Regions from separate parts of the Bradyrhizobium sp. ISRA442 genome, predicted to be linked through region 2. Evidence: riboswitches for the same ligand, from Rfam matches in the RefSeq annotation. Region 2 holds a riboswitch; the other holds the start of a gene.
What was found. Region 2 has a riboswitch for S-adenosylmethionine ahead of metX (homoserine O-acetyltransferase MetX). Riboswitches for the same ligand answer to the same signal wherever they lie in the genome.

Region 1 (7,277 bases), on a different contig from region 2:
CGCCACCGCGCGCATCCTGCGCCGGGTCTGGCAGATCTATGTCGCCCACGTCTTCCTGTTCACGATCTTCCTCGCGGAAATTTCCTATGTCGCGACGAGCTTCGAGAACCCGCTCTACACGGAAGAGATGGGCATCATGGATTTCCTCAAGCAGCCCGACGTCACCATCGTGCAGGCGCTGCTTTTGCGTTTCCGTCCCGTCAACATGGACGTGCTGCCGCTCTACATCGTCTTGATGTTGGCGCTGCCGGTGATCCTCTGGTCGATGAAGTGGAAGCCCGACGTCACGCTCGGCCTCTCGGTCGTTCTCTACGTCGTCACCTGGGAATTTGATCTGTATTTCTCGGCCTATCCGAACGGCTTCTGGGCGTTCAATCCTCTGGCCTGGCAATTGCTTTTCGTATTCGGGGCCTGGTGCGCGCTCGGAGGTGCGCGGCGCATGTCGCGGATCCTGGCATCGCCTGTCACGACGTGGATCGCGATCGCCTATCTGGCCGCGGCGTTCTACGTGACGCTGACCTGGTACGTGCCGCAGCTCTCCCACTTCATGCCGAAGCGGATCGAGCAGTGGATGTACCCGATCGACAAGACCGATCTCGACGTGCTGCGCTTCACGCATTTCCTGGCGCTCGCCGCGCTCACGGTGCGCTTCCTGCCGCGGGACTGGCCGGGGCTGAAATCGCCCTGGCTGCGGCCACTGATCCTGTGCGGCCAGCATTCGCTGGAGATATTCTGTCTCGGCGTGTTCCTGGCCTTCGCCGGCCACTTCATCCTGGCCGAAGTCTCCGGCGGCCCGGCCATGCATGCGCTGATTAGTCTCTGCGGAATCCTGATCATGTGGGGCGTGGCCTGGGTGATTTCGTGGTACAAGCGCGTGGCTGACAAGAGCGGTACGAAAAGCAAAAACGCCGTCGGCAACGCCGATATGGCGGGAGGGGGCTGATGAAGGCGAAGGTTCTCCTGAGCCTGATCCTGCTATGCGGTGGCCTCGCCGCGCCGTCGGCGCGCGCGGAGGATGCTGCGCCGCCCGCTCCGGCCGTACCCCCATCCTGCGAGCTGCCGTCCTACCTGCTCACGACCGATAGCCAGCTCCACAAGGTCGCCGATACCGTCAAGGCCGGCAAGCCGCTCGAGATCCTGGTCATCGGCAGCCGTTCGACCACCATTCCGTCCTCGGAAAACAGCTCCTATCCCGCGCGCATGGAGGCGATCCTGAAGGAGATGCTGCCGCCGTCGGAGGCAGTGCACGTCTCCGTAGAAATACAGAGCAAGAAGACCGCCGAGGAGGCCGCCTCCACCTTCGTTAAGCTGATGGAAGAGAAAAAGCCTACTTTGGTCATCTGGCAGACCGGGACCGTGGATGCTATCCGATCCATCGATCCCGACGATTTTCGTGGCGCAGTCACCGAAGGGGTTGCTGCGTTGCAAAATGCAGGGGCTGACGTCGTCTTGATGAATTTGCAGTACAGCCCGCGAACCGAAACCATGATCTCGGTGCCGCCCTATCTCGACAATATGCGCGTGGTGGCCCAGGAGCACGACGTCCCGCTGTTCGACCGTTTCGCGATCATGCGGCAATGGAATGATCAGGGTCAGTTTGACCTATTCAGCCCATCGCGTGGCCCCGAACTGGCAAAGCAGGTCCACGACTGCCTCGGCCGGGCGCTGGCGCAATTCCTGATCGACGCCGCCCATCTTGGGCCGGTCCAGCAGCAAAATTGAGGTCTAGAGTTAATGAGTTCTCTCCGCCCTTTTTGCCTGTCGGCATGGCTCGCCGCGTCCACGGCGGCGCTGCTGCTGACATCTGCCTCGCTCTCGCCGGCGCAGGCGCAGGCCGCGCAGGCAACGCCCGCGCCGCAGCAGACGGCCAATAATCCTGCTCCCGCATCACAGTCCCAGACCACGGCGGCCGCGACCACGCAGCCGCCTGCCGAGCAGCGCGGCATCACCGCGCGCGCCATTGACAAGGTGAAGCAGGCGGCAAAGTCCGCGGGCGACATCTTCAACCGCGTGCCCTGCCTGCCGCCGAAGGGCGGCGCGAAGACGATGGGCTCGCTGCCGCATGTCGCGAACAAGCTGGTCGAGGGCAAGCCCGTCGTCATCGTTGCGTTCGGATCGTCGTCGACCGCAGGCTTCGGCGCGAGCTCGCCGGAGTTCAACTACCCGAACCGCCTCGCAGCCCAGCTTCGCCGGCACTATCCAACCGCCGACATCAGCGTCATCAACGCCGGCGTCGGCGGCGAGGACGCGCCCGAGATGATGAAGCGCCTTCAGACGGAGGTGATCGACCGGCATCCGGATCTCGTGATCTGGCAGGTCGGCACCAACGCCGTGCTGCGCAATCTCGATCCCGGCGAGACGGCGAAGCTCGTCGAGGACGGCATCGGCCGCATCCAGGCCGCCGGCGGCGCCGACATCGTGCTGGTCGACCCGCAATATTCGCCACAGGTCAATCGGCGCGCCGAGAGCGCCGGCAAGATGGTGAAGCTACTCGGTAAGGTCGCCGAGCTCCGTCACGTCGGCATCTTTCCGCGCTTCGAGGTGATGCGCGAGTGGCACGAGAAGCAGGCGATCCCGGTGGAGAGCTTCGTCATCGCCGACGGCCTGCACATGAACGACTGGGGCTATGCCTGCTTCGCCCAGCTCCTCGGCGACGACATCATCCAGTCCGTCGGTCAGATCAAGCTCGGCGTGAATGTGCCGGCGGACGTGCGGACGTATCGGCCGATGTAGGCAGAAGCGAGTAGGGAATCGCGAATAGCGAATAGGGATTCACCACTCGCCATTCGTACCTCACGCCTGCTCCAGCGCTGCAGTTGTAGGGTGGGCAAAGGCGCGCTCTTGGCGCGCCGTGCCCACCATCTATCGACAGTGTGATCGTGAATGGTGGGCACGCTGCGCTTTGCCCACCCTACGATTTGCGACTTCTCTGCGATCTCACGCCTTTTCCAGCGCCGCGGTGAGATCCTCGATCAGATCGTCCGCATGCTCCAGCCCCGTGGAGAAGCGGATGAAGCCCTCGCTGATGCCGAGCGCGGCGCGGTCTTCCGGCTTCAGGCGCTGATGCGTCGTGGTCGCCGGATGCGTGACGAGACTCTTGGCGTCGCCGAGATTGTTGGAGATCTTCGCGAGCTTGAGCGCGTTCAGCACGCGGAAAGCAGCCGCCTTGCCGCCCTTCACCTCGAAGCCGACCAGTGTCGAGCCGCCGCGCATCTGCTTCTTCACCAACGCCGCCTGCGGATGGTCGGCGCGGCCGGGGTAGACCAATCGCGAAATCTTCGGATGGCTCGCCAGCACTTCGGCGACACGGGCGGCCGTATCGGTCTGCGCGCGCACGCGCACGCCGAGCGTCTCCAGGCCTTTCAGCAGAACCCAGGCATTGAAGGGCGAGATCGACGGCCCGGTCTGGCGCATGAAATTGTGGATGTGTTCGGCGATGAAAGCTTCCGAGGAGAGGATGATGCCGCCCAGGCAGCGGCCCTGGCCGTCGATATGCTTGGTCGCGGAATAGACCACGACGTCGGCGCCTAGCGCGAGCGGGCTCTGCCAGATCGGGGTTGCGAACACATTGTCGACGACGAGCCGTGCGCCGCCCTTGTGCGCGATCTCGGCGATGGCGGGAATGTCGAGCACGTCGAGCGTCGGATTGGTCGGGCTTTCCAGGAAGAACGTCTTGGTGTTCGGCTTCAGCGCACGCTGCCACTGGTCGAGGTCGAGGCCGTCCACTAGCGTCGTCTCGATGCCGTAGCGCGGCAACAGGTCCTGCACGACATAGAGGCACGAGCCGAACAGCGCCCGCGAGGCCACCACGTGATCGCCGGCCTTCAGTGGCGCCAGGATCGCGGTGGTTACCGCGGCCATGCCGGTCGCCGCCGAGCGGGCGGCTTCGGCGCCCTCCAGCTCGATCATGCGGCGCTCGAACATGGCGATGGTCGGGTTGGAATAGCGCGAGTAGATGAAGCCGGGATCCTCGCCCTTGAACCGCGCCTCGCACTCCTCGGCGCTGCCGTAGACGTAGCCCTGGGTCAGGAACAGCGACTCCGACGTCTCGCCATATTGCGAGCGCAGAGTGCCGGAATGGACCAGGCGGGTTTCGGGACGATAGTTGGCAGGCGACTTCGACATAGGTACCTCCGACGTGACCACATGAGCGAAAATGGTCACAAAAAAACCGGCCTGGATATCTCCACTGGCCGGGATCACAGAGGTCCCCGGCCTGTTTAGCGACTTATTTAACGTGGCTGCAAGCCGGCCGGCTCAAATCACCACGGGATAAGTCATGCTCTTATTCTGCCGCGCCCTTCCCGTCAAGGCGTCCATCGGATAGCGGTAAAAGGTTCGTTTTTCCGCGTATCGGATGCGTTTTGACCCGAGTTGAGGACCACCGTTTGACGTTCACGGTTGCCGCCGATGCCAATGGTATCCTGCCCGACCGCATGATCGCGGCGATGGCGGATGACGGGCTCATCCTGCCCGCCTACGACTTCGTCGAAAGCCAGATCCAGCCCGCAAGCCTCGACCTGCGCCTTGGCGACATCGCCTACCGCGTGCGCGCGAGCTTTCTGCCGGGCCCCGGGGCCACCGTCGCCGAACGCATCGACGAATTGAAGCTGCACGAGTTCAGTCTCGCCGACGGCGCGGTGCTGGAGACCAACTGCGTCTACATCGTGCCGCTGCTGGAAAGCCTCGCGCTGCCGCCGGAGATCGTCGCCGCGGCGAACCCGAAGAGCTCCACCGGCCGGCTCGACGTCTTCACCCGCGTGATCGCCGACGGCACCCGCCGCTTCGACATGATCGGCGCCGGCTATCACGGTCCGCTCTATGCCGAGATCAGCCCGAAGACCTTTCCGGTGCTGGTGCGTGAGGGCTCGCGGCTGTCGCAGGTGCGCTTCCGCACCGGCGATGCCATCCTCAATGCCGATGAGCTCGATGCGTTGCATGCGGCCGAGCGTCTCGTCGACATCGATGAGGCCGATCTCTCCGGCGGTGTCGCCGTTTCGGTCGATCTCTCCGGCGAGAAGGGCGGCGGTTTCGTCGGCTACCGCGCCAAGCGCCACACCGGCGTGGTCGATGTCGACCGCCGCTCCGGCTACGCGGTTGAGGATTTCTGGGAGCCGATCTCGGCGCGTCCCGACGGCAACCTCATCCTCGATCCCGGCGAGTTCTACATCCTCGCCTCCAAGGAAGCCGTGCAGGTGCCGCCCGACTACGCCGCGGAGATGGTGCCATTCGATCCGCTCGTCGGCGAATTCCGCGTGCACTATGCCGGCTTCTTCGATCCCGGTTTCGGCTATGCCGGCGCCGGCGGGCAGGGCGCCCGCGCGGTGCTGGAGGTGCGCTCGCGCGAAGTGCCCTTCATCCTCGAGCACGGCCAGATCGTCGGCCGCCTCGTCTACGAGAAGATGCTGGCGCGGCCCGACGCGATGTACGGCCAGCGCATCGGCTCCAACTACCAGGCGCAGGGCCTCAAGCTATCGAAGCATTTTCGAGTGTAGCAACATCCTGCAGCAGCCCGGATGCAGCGAAGCGACATCCGGGATCTGGTGATCCCGCAGCTCGCTTCGCGCTGATGCGGGCGACTGTTTCGCATATTTCTCCGCTGTCATTCCCCGCGAAAGCGGGGAATCCAGTACGCCGCAGCTTCTCCGTATTCGTCACGGCCTCTGGAATACTGGATCGCCCGATCAAGTCGGGCGATGACACCGAATGTGCGTCAGGTCGCGAAGCGACATTCGGAACTCTCCCCACCAAATATCCCGGATTGCGCTGCGCTTCATCCGGGCTACATTTCGTGCGAGGTACCGAAATGACAGATCAACCCCAACTCGACGCAAGAATCCTCGACGACGTCGCGGATGCGCTGATCTATTCGGATCGCTCGGGCACGATCGTGCGCTGGAATCGGGCATCGAGCGCTCTGTTCGGCTTCTCCGCGGAAGAAGCGCTCGGCCAAAATCTCGATCTGATCATTCCCGAACATTTGCGCGCCGCGCATTGGAAGGGATTTGAGGCTGCGATTGCGAGCGGCGCGATGAAGCTTGCAGGGCGGCCGACGCTGACCCGCGCGTTGCATAAGAGCGGACGCAGGCTCTACATTGAGATGACGTTCGCGCTGGTGCGGGACGCCGGCGGCGCCGTGCAGGGGTCGGTGGCGATGGCGCGCGACGTGACCGAGCGGGTCGAGCGCGAGCGCGCCGCCAAGGCGGCAACGTCGCAAAATTCGTGATGCGGAATTGACGGGCAGCCGTGCAGGGCGCCCTGCATGCGCATCATGTTGCCTGCCACGAGGGGCAGTGACACACTCGATCAAAACAACGATCGGGAGTGAACATGGCCGCAGCTTTAGACTCCGCGCAGGAAGCCCAGTGGAAACGCTGGCGCGCCATCGCCGACCTCTACCACGCCTATTTCACTGGCCTCATCCTCACTGTGGTGACGCGGCGGGGCACGGCGGATGCTGCCGAATTCGTCTTCCGCGTGTTCAGGAGACAGCAGCAGGAGCGCTTCCTGCCCGGGCTCGAGAAGCTCGGGATCAATCATCTGCCGCCCGCGGTGGCGGCCGCGCAATATCACTATCTCTCCAACTGGATCGGCGGCGTGCACGTCGAATACATGTATGAGAGTGACGCTAAGGCCTGGATACGCTATCCGCCGCCGCGCTGGATCTGGAAGGGCACCGCGATCTGCGGCGTGCCGGGCGAGGTCTCGCGCGCGATGCTGCGCGGCTGGCACGCCAACAACGGCGTCGCGCTCGGCGATCTCCGGCTCGGCTTCGTCTGCACCAAGCAGAGCGTCGACGGCCAGGACGGGCTCGAAGGATACTATTACGAATACGATCATCCGCTCGAACTCGACCAGCGCCTGGTGTTCGCGCGGCATCTGGAGGCGCCGCTGTTCGATGCGAAGATGGCACCGGCCTTGCCGGTCGCAAGCTGGCCGAAGCCACGGCTGGAAAAGGCGCATCGCAACTACGCCATGGAATATGTGCGCACCGCCGCGCCCGTGATGGTGCAACTCTTCGGCCCGGAGGATGCCGGCTATCTGCTGCATCTCACCGGCAAGCTGATCGGCATGCAGTATTTCGACGAGGTCGCAGCGGCGCTGTCGGCAAGCCGTGGTGGCGCGGGCGAGTTCGCATCGTTCCTGCAAGCGCTATTCGCCGCGCAGGACGATGCCGAGGAGACGATGAGGTCCGAAGGCACGTTCGAAGTTCGCCAGCAGAGCTGGAAGCTGATGGACGACGTCGCCGACTATCATCCTGTATGCGCCAAGGTGCT
Region 2 (7,277 bases):
GGCTCCGGCTCGGAGCTCGAGAACCTTGAGGCATGGCGGAAGCAGTGCCGCGACAACGCCGAACAGTTCGAGACGCTCGGCTCCATTGAGGTCGCCAAGGTCACGCGCGAGGCGCCGAGCCGGATTCCCTTCCTGGTGAAGGACCCGCGCGGCCATGCCGATTTCTACGCGGCGCTGGCACGGCATGACGCCAAGGGATCGGCCAACACGATGCGCGGATTCCAGGGCGGCCGTCCCTCGATCTACACGATGACGGATGCGATCAAGGCTGTGGCGACGCCCACGCTGATCATCTGTGGCGATGAGGACGATCCGTGTGTCGGGCCGAGCCTGTTCCTGAAGCAGCATTTGCCGGCGGCCGGGCTCGCGATGTTTCCGAAGTCGGGCCACGTGCTCAATCTGGAGGAGCCCGCGCTGTTCAACGCGACGGTGGAGCGGTTCGTCACGCTGGTGGAAGCCGGGCGATGGCCGGTGCGCGATCCGAGGTCGATGCCGGCGAATTAGTCCGACCGCATCACCAGGCACTCCGTCATTGCGAGCGCAGCGAAGCAATGACGAAGTGTAGCATCAGCTCCTCATCCTGAGGAGCGGAACGCGCGTCTCGAAGGATGGAAGGCCCGGCTGGTAGCCTCGCCCTTCGAGACGCCGCTACGCGGCTCCTCAGGGTGAGGGTCTACCAGATAGCTTCGCTCGCGCGGACGAAGATACTATTTCCTCCCGCCGCGGCTCAGCAGGAACACGCCCTGCTCGCCGAACAGATTCCACACCCACCAGGGCAGCCGCACCCGCAAGGGATGGCCATAGAGGTCGAGCGCCTCGGCGCGCTCCATCTTGACGTGGATCTCGTCGCAGAGCTGGACGAAATCCTTGATGGTGCAGAAGTGGATGTTGGCGGTGTCATACCAGGTCGCCGGGAGGTTCTCCGTGCGCGGCATGTGGCCGCCGATCAGGAGCTGCAAGCGCATCTTCCAGTAACCGAAGTTCGGGAACGACACGATCGCGCGGTGGCCAATGCGCAGCAGATTCTCCAGCACCACCCGCGGCTGCCGCGTCGCCTGCAGCGTCTGCGACAGGATCACGTAGTCGAAGGCGTCGTCGGGATAGTTGACGAGATCGGCGTCGGCGTCGCCCTGCACCACCGCAAGCCCCTTGGCGACGCAGCGGTTGACGCCCTCGCGCGACAGCTCGATGCCGCGCCCGTCGATGCCGCGGGTCTCCAGAAGCTGAAGCAGGTCGCCGTCGCCGCAGCCGACATCGAGCACCTTCGAGCCCGGCTTGACCATCTCGGCGACCAAGAGATGGTCGGCGCGGTAATGGCCGGGGTACTCGGCGGCAAGGCCGTTGAGCGGCAGTAGTTCCTGTACAGACATCGCTAGCTGCCCTTGCTGGTGAGTCCGCGCGCCTTGCCTGCCGATTGCAGGAAGGCGCGAGAGATATCGAAGAATTCGGGGACGTCGAGCAGGAAGGCGTCATGGCCGCGATCGGTCTCGATCTCGGCGAACGATACCCGCGCGCTCGACGCGTTCAGCGCATGCACCAGCGCGCGCGATTCCGAGGTCGGGAACAGCCAGTCCGAGGTGAATGACACCACGCAGAACCGTGTCTTGATGCCGGTGAACGCTTTCGCCAGCACGCCGTCGTGGTCGGCGGCGATGTCGAAATAATCCATCGCACGCGTCAAGTAGAGATAGCTGTTGGCGTCGAAGCGCTCGACGAAGGAGGAGCCCTGATAACGCAGGTAACTCTCGACCTGGAAGTCGGCATCGAACGAGAAGGTCGGCAGTTCGCGATCCTGCATGCGCCGGCCGAACTTGCGGTGCAGCGCGGCGTCCGAGAGATAGGTGATATGGGCTGCCATCCGCGCCACCGCGAGACCGCGGTGCGGATGGAGGCCGCGATCGGTGTAGCGGCCATTGTGCCAGTCGGGATCGGCCATCACGGCCTGCCGGCCGAGTTCGTGGAAGGCGATGTTCTGCGCCGAATGCCGTGTCGAGCAGGCAATCGCGAGCGCCGAGAACACGCGGCCCGGATAGGCCGCGGTCCATTGCAGCACCTGCATGCCGCCCATCGAGCCACCAACCACCGCAAACAGCGTGGCGATGCCGAGCCGGTCGATCAGCATGGCCTGTGCGCGCACCATGTCGGGGATGGTGATGACCGGGAAATCCAGCCCCCACACCTTGCCGGTCGCGGGATTGATTGAGGCAGGCCCGGTCGAGCCCATGCAGCCGCCAATCACATTGGAGCAGATGATGAAATATCGGCTCGGATCAAGCGGGCGGCCGGGGCCTACCAAGGTGTCCCACCAGCCCGGCTTGCCGGTGACCGGATGCACGTTGGCGACATGCTGGTCGCCGGTCAGCGCATGGCAGATCAGAACGGCATTGGTGCGTTCGGCGTTGAGCTCGCCATAGGTCTGGTAGGCGATCTGGAACGGCGAGAGATCGATGCCGCAATCGAGCGGCAGCGGCTGATCCGCGCCAAAATGCGCGACCTCCGAGCTCGGATGATCCACCTCATGCGACCGGTCGTCGGCACTGATCGCCGGACTGGGAATCGACTTGACGCCAACCATCTCTGACCATCGACCTCGTTTGCGATCAGCCCTCGCGAGCCGCCGCTGAAATCAGGCCATGAAAAACCCGGCCTGAACGATAGGTTCGGCCGGGATCGGATGCGTCCCCGGCCTGTTTAGCGAGTTTTTTAACGTGGCTGCAAGCCGGCCGGCTCAAATGACCACGGAACAGGCAAAAACTACTGGCTTGGGCGGTTTTCGTCAAGCCGCGGTCCGGATTAACCAAATTCGTCCCCGTTACGTCTGCCAAAAAGGCCGTCATTTCTCTTTGCTTTCGCCGCCCATCCTGCCTAATCAGGACCTTGACCCGCAGCGGATCCGGCCTGCCGATCCGCCTTGGACCGCCTCTCAACAGCACCTGACAGATATGTCCCAACGTCCGCCCGCGCCACCATCGTTGCAGGAATTGCGCAAGGAGATCGATGCGATCGACGAGGGCATGCATCGCCTCCTGATGCAGCGTGGCGACATCATCGACCGCCTGATCCAGGTGAAGCAGACCCAGGAGGTGGGCTCCGCCTTCCGGCCCGCACGCGAGGCCGACATGATGCGCCACCTCGTCCAGCGCCATCGCGGCATCCTGCCGCTCGACACGGTCGAGAGCATCTGGCGCGTCATCATCTCGACGTTCACCTACGTCCAGGCGCCGTTCGCGGTGCATGCCGACGTGTCGGTGAGCGAGCCCGCGATGCGCGATTCCGCGCGATTTCACTTCGGCTTTACTGTTCCTTACGTCGCGCATTTCAGCGCGCAGGCGGCGGTCGAGGCCGTGGCGAAATCCAAGGGCGATCTGGCGCTGGTCTCGGCGACCTCCAGCCGCACGCCTTGGTGGCTCTCGCTGGAGGAAGTTGGCGCGCCAAAAATCATCGCGCGGCTGCCCTTCGTCGAGCGCGCTGACCATCCGGCGGCGCTGCCGGTGTTCGTGGTCTCGCGCGTCGCCGACAGCGCCATGGTGACGGAGGTCGAGACGTTCAGCGTGCGCGTGTCCGGGTGGAATGCCGAGATCGCACGCGCCCTGTCGCCGCTCGCCGAGATCGTGGCGGTGCCCGATACCGCGTTCGACGGCGCGGCGCTCCTGATCTCGATCACTGCGGCGACGAGCCTCGACAGGATCAAGGCAGCCCTGATCGACGCGGGGGCCTCGGTCCGCTCCACGGCCCTCGTCGGCAGCCACGCAACGCGCTATACGGTGGCCCCGACCGGGACGAAATCGTAAATCGCGAGCCGCCCCGCCAATCCGGAGTCCAAGATGTCCCGCCCCGTGCCGAATCCCGGCATTCTCGATATTGCGCCCTACACGCCCGGCAAGAGCCCGGTGCCGGAGCCGGGCCGCAAGGTGTTCAAGCTGTCGGCCAACGAGACGCCGTTCGGGCCCTCGCCCAAGGCGATCGAGGCCTTCACGCACGTGGCGACGCATCTCGAGGACTATCCGGAAGGCACCTCGCGCGTGCTGCGCGAGGCGATCGGCCGTTCCTTCGGTCTCGACCCAAACCGCATCATCTGCGGGGCCGGCTCGGACGAGATCCTCAATCTGCTCGCCCACACCTATCTGAGCCATGGCGATGAAGCGATCTCGACAACCCATGGCTTCCTTGTCTACCCGATCGCGACCATGGCGAACGGGGCCAGGAACATCGTGGCGCCCGAGAAGAACCTCACTGCCGACGTCGACGCCATCCTCAACGCGGTGACGCCGCGCACCAAGCTGGTCTGGCTCGCCAATCCCAACAACCCCACCGGCACCTATCTGCCGTTCGACGAGGTCAAGCGCCTGCGCGCCGGCCTGCCCTCGCACATCCTGCTGGTGCTCGACGCCGCCTATTGCGACTACGTTTCTCGTAACGATTACGAAATGGGCATCGAGCTCGTCGCCACGACCGAGAACACCGTGGTGACGCACACCTTCTCCAAGATCCACGGCCTCGCGGCGCTGCGCATCGGCTGGATGTTCGGGCCCGAGCACATCATCGACGCGGTCAACCGCATCCGCGGCCCCTTCAACGTGTCGACGCCGGCGATGTACGCCGCGGTCGCCGCGATCGAGGACACCGCGCATCAGGCGATGTCGAAGCAGTTCACCGAGACCTGGCGCAACTGGCTGACCGAGGAGATCGGCAAGCTCGGGCTCAAGGTGACGCCGAGCGTTGCCAATTTCGTGCTGATCCACTTCCCGACCGACAAGGGCAGGACCTCGGATGACGCCGACGTCTTCCTGACCAAGCGGGGCCTGGTGCTGCGGGCGCTGAAGAACTACGGCCTGCCGCATGCGCTGCGCATGACCATCGGCACCGAGGAGGCCAACCGCCTCGTGGTCGAAGCCTTGCGCGAGTTCATGGCCGGCAAATGAGCGCGCTTCCGCACTTCCAGCGCGTCGCGCTGATCGGCTTCGGGCTGATCGGCGGCTCGATCGCGCGCGCTGCGAAGCTTCAAGGGCTTGCGGGCGAGATCGTCACCACCGCACGCTCGGAGAAGACGCGTGCACGGGTCGTCGAGCTCGGCATCGTCGACCAGGTCGTGGCGACCAACGCGGAAGCGGTGAAGGACGCCGATCTCGTCATCCTCTGCATCCCCGTCGGTGCCTGCGGGCCGGTGGCGCAGGAGATCGCTGCGCATCTGAAGCCCGGCGCGATCATCTCCGATGTCGGCTCGGTCAAGGGCGCCATCGTAAAGGACATGGCGCCGCATCTGCCACAAGGCATTCATTTCGTCCCGGCGCACCCGGTGGCGGGCACCGAGCATTCGGGGCCGGACTCCGGCTTCGCCGAGCTCTTCACCAACCGCTGGTGCATCCTCACCCCGCCCGAAGGGACCGACACCGCCGCCGTCGAACGGCTGCGCGGCTTCTGGACCGCGCTCGGTGCCAAGGTCGAGGTGATGACGCCGGATCACCATGACCTCGTGCTCGCCATCACCAGCCATCTGCCGCATCTGATCGCCTACACCATCGTCGGCACTGCCGACGAGCTGGCGCAGGTAACGGAATCCGAGGTGATCAAGTTTTCGGCCGGCGGCTTTCGCGATTTCACCCGCATCGCGGCGTCCGATCCGACGATGTGGCGCGACGTCTTCCTCGCCAACAAGGAAGCCGTGCTGGAGATGCTCGGCACCTTCAACGAGGATCTCGCAAAGCTCACCCGCGCGATCCGGCGCGGTGACGGCGAAGCCCTGTTCGACCATTTCACCCGCACCCGCGCCATCCGCCGCGGCATCGTCGAGATCGGCCAGGATTCGGCCGCGCCCGATTTCGGCCGGCCGCACGCTGCGCTCGACAAGAAATGACGAGCATGGGCCCAGCCGATCGGATCCGGCCGGGCCCACCTCAGAACGCGCAGCGCTCACGGACGGAAGCAATCCTATTTGGCCTTGGCTGGGTGCGGCATCAGGTGCCGCGGCGACTTCGCCATCGGCGGCACGAACGCCATCACATCCCGCGCGCCGCTGAGTGCGGCGGCACGATCGCCATTGGGGTACTGGGCCGCGAAAGCGGCCGGCTCCTGCGATTGCCACTGCGCGAGCGCGGGCGTCGCAAATGCGGTCGTGACGGCAATGGCGGCAATGAACAGCTTGGACTTCGTCATGGTGGTCTCTCCTGAACCGGCCGCTAAATTGCGCGGCCGACATGGAGAGAGACCGGACGTCGCAGCCTCGCATTCCCGGTGCGGGGCCGCTTCGCCATCACGATGGCGCGAAGGTGCCGTGACGGCCCGTCAATAGAGCGGCGGGATCTGTCCGACCTTGATCGGGCCGAGCAGCACCGCGCCGTCGACGAAGCGCAACGGGAAGCTGCGGGCCTTCTTGCCCTCCAGCGTGCTCTCGGTGCCGAGCGAATTGATGCCGGCGGCAACCCCGACATTGGCGTTCTGCTTGACGACCTTGCCGAGGCCGGGAATGGCGCGATCGAGCGCGCCGAACAGATTGTTGAGGTCCTGCGTCTTCACGCCAGGCGCAACACGATCGAGCGTCGATTGCGGCACGCCCTCCTCCAGCATCTTCTCGATGCCCAGCGCCGGGATAACCCGCTCGAGGCCGGCCACCGTCATCTGCAATTCGCCGTCGAGACGGCCATTGGCGGAGAGGCCGAGCGTGCCGGCCGCGACCGCGATCATCTCGCCCTGCTGGATCCGCGACTGCACGATTTCGACATGGCCGCCGGCGGCCTGGAGCTCGCGGAAGCGCTGCGGCCAGGGCTTCGGCGTGAGGTCGGAGAGCCCCGTGATCTTCGCCCGCACGTCGGCCTCGAACGGCTCCGAGAGCAGCGGGTGCAGGCCCTGGATGCTGCCCTGGGCGATCTGCAGCACGGTCTCGATGACCGGATGCTCGCGCGACGATCCGTCGGCGAGACGCCCATGCAGCTCGACCTGTTTTGCGCGCGCCATCGGCACCTGGACCGTACCGTCGAGGCGGTTGATGGTGGGATCGTCGAATACGATGGAGGCACGCTCCGGCACGGCCGGCAGGCCGAACACGCTGCTGCGGCCCTTGCTCCAGTTCACCACGAACGAGGTCTGCGTGACGCCGTCAGTCAGCGTCGCGGGCGCCTTGAATTCGGCGATGACGAGCTTGGGATCGTAGACCTGGGCTACGACCAGGATATTGTCGAGCTTCGCCGTGAACGGCGTGTTGCTTGCGCTCTGCGACACCAGGGCGACGCTGGCGCCATTGCACTGGACCTCGAAGCGGAACGGGAAGCCCGCGATCGAGC

Region 1: another riboswitch for S-adenosylmethionine. It lies ahead of MTR72_RS36305 (O-succinylhomoserine sulfhydrylase); the one in region 2 lies ahead of metX (homoserine O-acetyltransferase MetX).

The regions. Positions count from the first base shown of each region.
Region 1 is NZ_JALGCN010000030.1:34,265-41,541, reverse strand. Features, by position in the region: gene MTR72_RS36320 (OpgC domain-containing protein) at 1-943, shown strand, start outside; gene MTR72_RS36315 (SGNH/GDSL hydrolase family protein) at 943-1,722, shown strand; gene MTR72_RS36310 (SGNH/GDSL hydrolase family protein) at 1,735-2,733, shown strand; gene MTR72_RS36305 (O-succinylhomoserine sulfhydrylase) at 2,938-4,125, opposite strand; SAM riboswitch at 4,200-4,279, opposite strand; gene MTR72_RS36300 (2'-deoxycytidine 5'-triphosphate deaminase) at 4,389-5,495, shown strand; gene MTR72_RS36295 (PAS domain S-box protein) at 5,807-6,226, shown strand; gene MTR72_RS36290 (hypothetical protein) at 6,331-7,277, shown strand, end outside.
Region 2 is NZ_JALGCN010000003.1:240,242-247,518, reverse strand. Features, by position in the region: gene MTR72_RS07460 (alpha/beta fold hydrolase) at 1-504, shown strand, start outside; gene metW (methionine biosynthesis protein MetW) at 708-1,370, opposite strand; gene metX (homoserine O-acetyltransferase MetX) at 1,373-2,575, opposite strand; SAM riboswitch at 2,671-2,750, opposite strand; gene MTR72_RS07445 (chorismate mutase) at 2,943-3,791, shown strand; gene hisC (histidinol-phosphate transaminase) at 3,825-4,922, shown strand; gene MTR72_RS07435 (prephenate/arogenate dehydrogenase family protein) at 4,919-5,854, shown strand; gene MTR72_RS07430 (hypothetical protein) at 5,929-6,153, opposite strand; gene MTR72_RS07425 (DUF2125 domain-containing protein) at 6,283-7,277, opposite strand, start outside.